2 linked regions of the Desulforapulum autotrophicum HRM2 genome follow. The protein of the gene in region 2 interacts with the protein of the main gene of each other region in a pairwise test. Links are inferred from orthologs where the notes say so. Each region holds a gene or a part of one and is shown on either strand. Other genes may lie near its edges.

Region 1 (3,872 bases), 2.5 Mb from region 2 along the record:
GGACTCCGGGAAGGTCAAAGCTGTGGGCCTCGACAACGGCTAACTGATCCCGGGTGATGCCCTTTTCAAGAAGAATCGGCGTATACTTTGACAGCCCTTTGCTTGCGTCAATCCTTGCCTTCATCTCTACAACGGGAATCTGGGTAAAATCGGAAAGTATCTCAAGGGTCTGGTCTACGGGAACGGCATCTTTGGGTACAATGGATAGGTCAAACGAGGGGCGATTGTCCACGAGTAAAACCCCGTTCCGGTCATAAATAAGCCCCCTTGACGCTTCAACGCTTTTCAAACGGATGCAGTTGTTTTTGGACAGCCTGCGAAAATCTTCACCCTGGATAACCTGGAGGTAAAAAAGTCTTGCCCCAAGAACGGCAAAGGCAATGAGCATAAAAAGCGCGCCACCCATGAGCCTTCGTTTCAACCAGTCCCTGTCACACCCCTTCATGATCAAATTAAACCTACCCCGTTACCCACGATCAAAGTGTTGCTGGGTTATTTTTTTTGCAGCCACCAGAATTATTCTTTCAAATTCGTCAACAACCAAAAGCAAAAGGGGAACAAACACCAGGCCCCATGCCACCTGCTTTGCCATAATTTCCAGGTCCGTAAAATAAACAACATCAACCCGACCTCCCATGACAAGAACAAAAACAAGGAACGCGTTTTCCACGACCACGGCAACGGCACTCATGCACACAAGGAACACGATATTCTCCATGTGAACAAGTGACTTAAGGCTTCGAACCAGAATAAAAATCCAGACATAGACTGAGACATAGAGGCCAAACGGCCCACCTGAAACGCTGTCCATGACACACCCCATCAGGAAGACTGCTGCTGCTGTTCCAATATGCGAAAACTTCAGGCTCAGGGAGAGCACAATGACAAGAATCAGGTCAAACGCCTGGCTGAATATTGAGAAACCGCGCAAAGTTGATGTCTGGACAATAAAAAAGGCAAGAAACAGACAAAGGTAAAAAACGACCCGTATCATCTGGAAACATCATCCATCGGTGGGGAGGCAGCGTCCTGGGACATGGGATCCTTGACAGAGACAAGGACCTCTTCAAGAGTATCAAAATCCACGCAGGTCTTGATGGTGATTTCCTGGAAAAGCTGGGAGGTATTTTCCTCGATATCGACCACCCAGCCGATCCTCAACCCTTTTGGGAAAACCCCGTCAAGACCGGAAGATACAATCATCTCTCCGGGCTGAATTTTGTTTTTCCTGAGCACATACCTGAAAGAGCACAGTTCGGAATCATTACCCTTGACAATTCCCCTGGCCCGCGATGTCTGGACTAGGGCATCCACGGCAGAATTTCTATCCGTCATAAGAAGGACCCGGGAATAGTGGCCGGCAACCGCCACGACCTGACCGACAACGCCCTCGGAGACAAGCACTGGCAAACCCTTGGTCAGGCCTGCCTTTGCGCCTTTATCTATCATCAGGGTTCTGAACCAGGGAGAGGGATCCCTTCCAATAACCTTTGCTGCAACAAGGGTCTCTTTTTCAAGATCCTGGAAACGAATAAATTTTCTGAAACGGATGTTCTCCTGCTCAAGCTCTATGCAGAGGTTAACCTTTTCCATGGCCTTTGCCAGTTCATTTTTAACCCTGGGGAGCTCTTTGGCCGCCCTGACCGTGGCAAAATAATCCTGCCAGACCCCCCCAATAAGAGTAATGCTTCGGGAAAAAACCATCTGGAACGGAGCAACAAAAGAGGTGGCTATCCGTTCAATGCCTGTTTCAGGCAACACTCCTTTGCTGCTCACAGTCAAGATTATAAAATTGACCGTGATAAAGAAAACAATTCCGATCAACAGGATCATTTTTCTTGAAAACATGAAATCAGGTAATCACAACCTCTCTGAGTATATCGATATTGTCAAGAACCTTACCGCACCCAAGGGCAACCGTTGAAAGTGGATCTTCAGCCACAATAATCGGAAGGCCGCTCTTTTCCCTGAGCAATTTATCGAGGTTTTTGAGAAGCGCACCACCGCCGGTGAGAACGATGCCGGAATCAACAATATCGGCAGCAAGTTCCGGGGGGGTCTGTTCAAGAGCAATTTTAACGCACTCAACAATGGCATCGATCTGTTCAGAAATTGCCAGACAGATCTCTTCACTGTCAATGGTAAGAATCTTGGGAATCCCGGAAACCAGATCACGGCCCTTAACCTCTATGGTTTCGAGATTTTCCGGGTCTGGATAGGCATTTCCAATTGTGGTTTTAATAATTTCGGCCGTTCTCTCGCCAATGAGAAGGTTGTATTTGCGTTTGATGTGCTGGCTGATGGAAGCATCCATTTTGTCGCCTGCAACCCGGATGGATCGACTGTAAACAATTCCGGATAGGGAGATAACGGCAACTTCCGTGGTACCACCGCCAATATCCACCACCATATTGCAGGTGGGTTCGGTAATGGGGAGACCTGCTCCGATTGCCGCGGCCATAGGCTCTTCAATGAGAAACACCTCCCTTGCTCCTGCAAGCTCGGCAGATTCCCTGACAGCTCTTTTTTCCACCTGGGTAATTCCCGAAGGAACCGCAATAACAATCCGTGGACGAACCAGGGTTCGTCTGTTGTTGTGAACCTTTCTGATAAAGTGCTTGAGCATTGCCTCGGTTACTTCAAAATCAGCAATAACCCCATCACGCATGGGACGGATGGCCTGGATATTCCCCGGGGTTCTTCCAAGCATCCGCTTTGCTTCAGCCCCAACGGCAAGCACCCTGTTTTTGGCCCGTTTATCGGTCCGAACGGCAACCACAGAGGGTTCGCTGAGCACAATCCCCTTTCCCTTCACATACACAAGGGTGTTGGCGGTTCCCAGATCAAGGGCAAGATCACTTGAAAAGATACCAAGGAGAGAATCTATTATAAGGTTCATACCACCTCTTTCATAAATTATTGCATAAAAATTTTGTCGACTAAAAGATATCAGCTAACAGAAATACCACTTTTTTACAAGGAGAAAAAGTATCAACTGAACAATGATTCATCCACGGTTGAAAATAGTTTTCATGATCAAATCATGGATATATGGTCTGAATTGACGAATTTTTTCATTACTCCTCACGGGATGAACCCTGTTGGTCAAAAGAATCACCATGGCCTGTTCCAGGGGATCCATCCAGAAAGAGGTCCCTGTAAAGCCAAGATGGCCAAGTGAAGCGGGAGAAAAAAAACGACCTGCGGAAGAATTACTGGCCGAGGGGGTGTCAAACCCTGCCACACGCTCAAACCCATCCTTCTTAACGGCAAACTGCCTGATCCATCTCCCTTCAAGAACCCCTGTCTTTTTTCCCATAACCCCCCCCATAATCTCTCCAAGAAGCGTCTGGATATCCAAGGCAGTCCCGAACAGTCCTGCGTGACCTTCAATCCCGCCTGCAACCCAGGCATTATCGTCATGAACCTCCCCCTTTAACACCCGACCCCGCCAGGGGCAATGTTCTGTTGCTGCGACACTGCAATTCAGGGGATAACCGGGCGGCATGAAACGTAACCCCTTGACACCCAGGGGCAGATAGATGTTGTCCCTCACATATCGATCGAGACGCTTTCCTGCGGTACGTTCAACAATCCAGGCAAGGAGGATGAAACCAAGATCACTGTATAGCTCCCCCTGCTTTGGCTGATAGACAAGGGGCTCGTTCAGAATCAGCCGTCTGAGGCGATCCTGCCTCTCTTTTTCGGGACTTCCTACAACCTGTACATAATAGGGCCGGTGTGCTGGAAGCCCGGATCTGTGACGCAGCAGATCCTCAACGGTTATATCTGCCTTGTCATGGCCGACACCCCCCGGCAAAAGATCACCTAAAGTCTGGTTGAGGCAGAGCTGGTTCGTCTGAACCAGGTGA
Region 2 (4,525 bases):
GGCATCTTCAGGTGTAATTCTGGCAGCCCTTGCACGGTTTGTCATGGACCGGGGGTTTGAAGGGTTTACCTTTTGCGCAGGCATTCCCGGGACGGTGGGTGGAGCAATCATGATGAATGCCGGAACAAACCTTGGTACCATCTCCGACGTCCTTGTTTCCCTTGAACTTGTTGCCGCTGATGGCAGGGTTATGGGGGTTGATCGATCTGAGCTTGATTTTTTCCATCGAAGGACATCGTTTAACGGCCTCGGGCCCTGCGTGTATGTTCTGGGAGCACGGTTTCGAGTCAAGCCGGGAGATAAACAAAAGATACGGGACCGCTGGCTCTGTCTGCTTGAAAACCGACGGTCAAGCCAACCCGGGTCAATGGCCAGTGCAGGCTGTTTTTTCAAGAACCCGGACAACGGGATGCCTGCAGGTCAGCTAATTGACCGGGCAGGCCTCAAGGGAAAACAATTCGGCAATGCCATGGTTTCGACCATCCACGGTAACTTTATTGTTAACTGCGGCGGGGCAACAGCCCTGGAGATTCTCACCCTCAAGCAGATGGTGGAGGATGAGGTGAAAATGAAATTCAATGTTGATCTCAAACCCGAGGTGAAAATTGAAGGCGAATAAAAAGGTGAGGAAAAACAGTCTACGGCCGATTGACGGCGACGTGTCTGCCCTGGGGTTCGATTTCATGGGCAGCCTTGATCTTGTCTTGAAGTTTATCCTGGTGGTGCTGGTCCTGGCGCTGTCGAGCCTTGGGCTGATCTTTGTCCATGATTTTATTACCCAGAGCCCCTATTTCGGCATCAAGACCATTCATATTTCCGGTGCTGCATCCCTCAGCGATTCAGCGCTGCTATCCCAGGCTGGGATCAAGATGGGGGATAATATTCTGGCCGTTAATCTTAAAACGGCCAGGGCCCGCCTTGTTGCCCATCCCTGGATCCGTGATGCGGCAATCCAGCGCCGGATTCCGTCGACCCTGGCCATTACTGTTTTTGAACAAACGGCCGTTGCAAGGGCGGCCATGGCCGAAGACTTCCAGGTGCTGGTGGATTTACAGGGCCAGCCGTTTAAGCCCTATGAGCCTGAAACAGAACCCCAGACTGCCGGTTTGCCGGAGATCAAAGGTCTCAGGCTTGAATCCCTGGACCCATTGTCCCCGGCGTCCAGGTTTGGGTTTAAGGGAAAACTTCACCAGGGGGTAATGGAGCTGTTGGCCCTTGATACCCGTTCCCTGGTTCGAAAAATAACAGCTGACAAAGATCTGGGGATTGATTTTACAACTGATTTTTTCAAGGCACACAAGGCCGTGGGGGAGATACCTGTTACCCTGAAGCTCGGGTTTGACGGGTTTAAGGAAAAATTTGCAGGGACTTCAAAGATTCTCGATTACATGGACGGCTTTGCCGTTGAAAAAAGAGTGCGTCTCATTGACTTTTTTAATATCAGAAGCGTCACAATAACGCTTGAAGATAAAGATATTCTGCCGGGTACGACTTAAGGAGGGTTTGATTTGCAGGAAGAGGGGAAGATTATCGTGGGACTCGACATCGGAACCACAAAGATTTGTGCCGTTGTCGGAGAGGTCGCCGGGGGTGAAATTAATATCATCGGTCTGGGCACCGCCCCTTCCAGGGGATTGAGAAAGGGCGCTGTGGTCAATATCGAGTCCACGGTGGAGTCGATTAAAAAGGCCGTGGAAGAGGCCGAAGTCATGGCCGGGTGCAATATTTCATCGGTTTACGTGGGAATTGCGGGCGGCCATATCCGGGGGCTGAACAGTCACGGCATCATTGCCATCAAGGGCCAGGAGATAACCCAGGACGATGTTGAAAGGGTGATTGAGGCGGCAAGCGCCGTTGCCATTCCAACGGATCGGGAAACCATCCATGTCATTCCCCAGGAGTTTATTGTGGATGACCAGGAGGCGATTCAAAATCCCGTGGGCATGACCGGGGTGAGGCTTGAGACAAAGATTCACATTGTCACAGGCGCTGTGTCGTCCGCAAGGAATATTGTAAAATGCTGCAACAAGGCTGGCCTTGACGTGTGTGACATTGTGCTTGAATCCCTGGCTTCGGGGGAGGCGGTGCTGTCCCGTGAGGAAAAAGAACTTGGGTGTGCCCTTGCCGATGTGGGGGGTGGCACCACGGACCTTGCCATCTTCAAGGGTAACAATATCAAGCACACCTTTGAACTTGCCCTGGGGGGGCATAACCTGACCAACGATATTTCCATTGGATTGAGAACCCCCCTGGCAGAGGCTGAAAAGATAAAAATTGACCACGGGACCTGCCTTGCCGGAAGCATCCGTAAGGGCGAGACCATTGATGTCGCCGGAATTGGGGGGCGCGGCACAAAGAGTCTTCCAAAGGATATTCTGGCCGAAATCCTGGAGCCCAGGGTGGAGGAGATGTTTTCCATACTCAAGCAGGATATTTACAGCAACGGCCTTGAAAATTCATTCCCGTCTGGAGTTGTGATCACGGGGGGAAGTGCATACCTGCACGGAATTACAGATGTGGTCGAGGGGGTTTTTTCAGTGCCGGTACGGTTGGGGGTTCCCATGAAAATCGGAGGACTCAAGGATGTGGTTAAAAACCCGGGTTTTTCAACAGGGGTGGGGCTTGTGATCTATGGCAGTAAACATAGTGGAACTCCGCTTGGTGATATTGAAAACGGGTTGTTTGCACGGCTTTTGAAACGAATGAAACAATGGTTTAAGGATGTTATCTAATATAAAAGGAGGGGGGAGTATGAATTTTTCCTATGTGGAGAGTGAAAAGAATGCATTGATCAAGGTTATCGGTGTGGGTGGAGCCGGTGGAAATGCGGTCAATAACATGATCGATGCAAACCTTCAGGGTGTTAAGTTCATTGTTGCAAATACAGATGCTCAGGCCCTTGAAATCTCAAGGGCAGAGCTCAAGATCCAGTTAGGCGTTAATCTGACCGAAGGACTTGGGGCAGGTGCCAATCCCACCACAGGCCGGGAGGCAGCCCAGGAGAACATTGATGAGATCCGGGCCGCCCTTGAAGGCAGCCACATGGTGTTTATCACTGCAGGCTTTGGCGGCGGTACGGGTACGGGCGCGGCACCCGTGATTGCCGAAATCTGTCAGGAGCTTGGTATCCTGACCGTGGCGGTTGTATCAAAGCCCTTTTCGTTTGAGGGTAAAAAACGGGCTGCCCAGGCCGAAGATGGCATCAATCGGTTAAGGGACATTACAGATACGGTCATCACCATTCCCAACGACCGGCTCAGGGGAATCGCAGGCAAGGGTGCAAAAATGGTGGAAATGTTCATTAAGGCCGACGAGGTGCTTCACCACTCGGTTAAGGGCATCACGGATCTTATCATGCTGCCTGGTCTTGTGAACCTTGACTTTGCAGATGTCAGAACCACCATGTCCAAGGCCGGCATGGCCCTCATGGGGATTGGTATTGCCTCTGGAGAGAACAGGGCTGTTGAGGCTGCAGAAAGGGCCATCTCCCATCCGCTGCTTGAAGATATTTCGATCTCCGGCGCAAGGGGTGTTCTCATGAACATCACCTGCTCAAGCGACCTCACCCTTGACGAAATGACCCAGGCGTCGGACCGCATCCACCAGGAAGTCGGTGATGATGCAGAGATCATCTGGGGTCAGGCCATTGACGAGAGCCTGGGGGATGAGATGCGCGTGACCGTAATTGCAACGGGTATCGGCAACCACGAGCGGCAGGCAAAGAACGTCCACAGCATTGAATCTGCCCGGCCAAAGGTCAGAACAGCTGTCCAGGAAGAGACCATTGTCAGGGGAAAACTCCGGGAGCCCACAGCCGAAGAGCTTGAAAACTGGAACGAAGTGGATGAACCGGTTCGGGTCAGAACAAAAAAGGTGGTGGGACATGACGGTAGAAATGCCTATCGGGGTATGCCCATGGACGGTGAAAACCTGGAGATCCCCACGTTTTTACGACGCCAGGCAGACTGATATATGGCAAAAAGTGTCAGACACGGCAGAAAAGAGGGTGTTCACCTTGAGCGGGGAAGTATAGTCAAAGGCCAGAAGGGGCTGATCCGAACCGCCCTGGTTTATCCGAACACCTATCAGGCTGGCATGTCCAGCCTTGGATTTCAGACAGTTTACGGGTTGATCAACGACCTTGACCACGTGGTGGCAGAGCGGGTATTTATGCCCGATGACCCGGAGGCTGAGGTACTGAGTGTGGAGAGCGGCAAAAACCTCTCCTGGTTTGACATTCTTTTTTTCTCCATCTCGTTTGAGAATGATTACCTGAACCTGATTTCCATGCTGGAACGGTCCAACATCCCCATGCGTGGGGCCGGCCGGAATGAAAGCCACCCTCTTGTGGTCGCAGGGGGAGTGGCTTCATTTTTGAATCCTGAGCCCCTGGCTGAGTTCATGGACCTTCTGCTCCTCGGGGAGGCAGAGCTGTTGATCCCTCCCTTTTTTGATGTTTACACCCCCCTGATGTCGAGGCAGACGTTGTTTGAGCGGTTGGCCTCCACCGTTGGCGGGGTCTATG

The links.
Region 1: the proteins of ftsA (region 2) and HRM2_RS17415 interact in binary tests that used the Escherichia coli proteins (3 or more experiments, as listed by UniProt). The link is inferred for Desulforapulum autotrophicum HRM2 from one-to-one orthologs.

Annotation. Positions count from the first base shown.
Region 1 is NC_012108.1:3,987,364-3,991,235, forward strand. What follows is about bases 877-3,708. They hold HRM2_RS17415 (rod shape-determining protein), read right to left. Parts: upstream 2,900-3,708; coding sequence 1,853-2,899; downstream 877-1,852. Other genes in these bases: HRM2_RS17405 (hypothetical protein), read right to left, coding at 877-994; mreC (rod shape-determining protein MreC), read right to left, coding at 991-1,848; HRM2_RS17420 (serine hydrolase domain-containing protein), read right to left, coding at 3,008-3,708. Also shown: mrdA (penicillin-binding protein 2), read right to left, coding at 1-445; more of HRM2_RS17405, read right to left, coding at 467-876; more of HRM2_RS17420, read right to left, coding at 3,709-3,872. UniProt on the Escherichia coli protein: Forms membrane-associated dynamic filaments that are essential for cell shape determination. Acts by regulating cell wall synthesis and cell elongation, and thus cell shape.
Region 2 is NC_012108.1:1,443,943-1,448,467, forward strand. The notes cover bases 671-3,620. They hold ftsA (cell division protein FtsA), read left to right. Parts: upstream 671-1,508; coding sequence 1,509-2,732; downstream 2,733-3,620. Other genes in these bases: HRM2_RS24990 (cell division protein FtsQ/DivIB), read left to right, coding at 671-1,496; ftsZ (cell division protein FtsZ), read left to right, coding at 2,752-3,620. Also shown: murB (UDP-N-acetylmuramate dehydrogenase), read left to right, coding at 1-619; more of HRM2_RS24990, read left to right, coding at 606-670; more of ftsZ, read left to right, coding at 3,621-3,969; HRM2_RS06335 (radical SAM protein), read left to right, coding at 3,973-4,525. UniProt on the Escherichia coli protein: Essential cell division protein that assists in the assembly of the Z ring. May serve as the principal membrane anchor for the Z ring.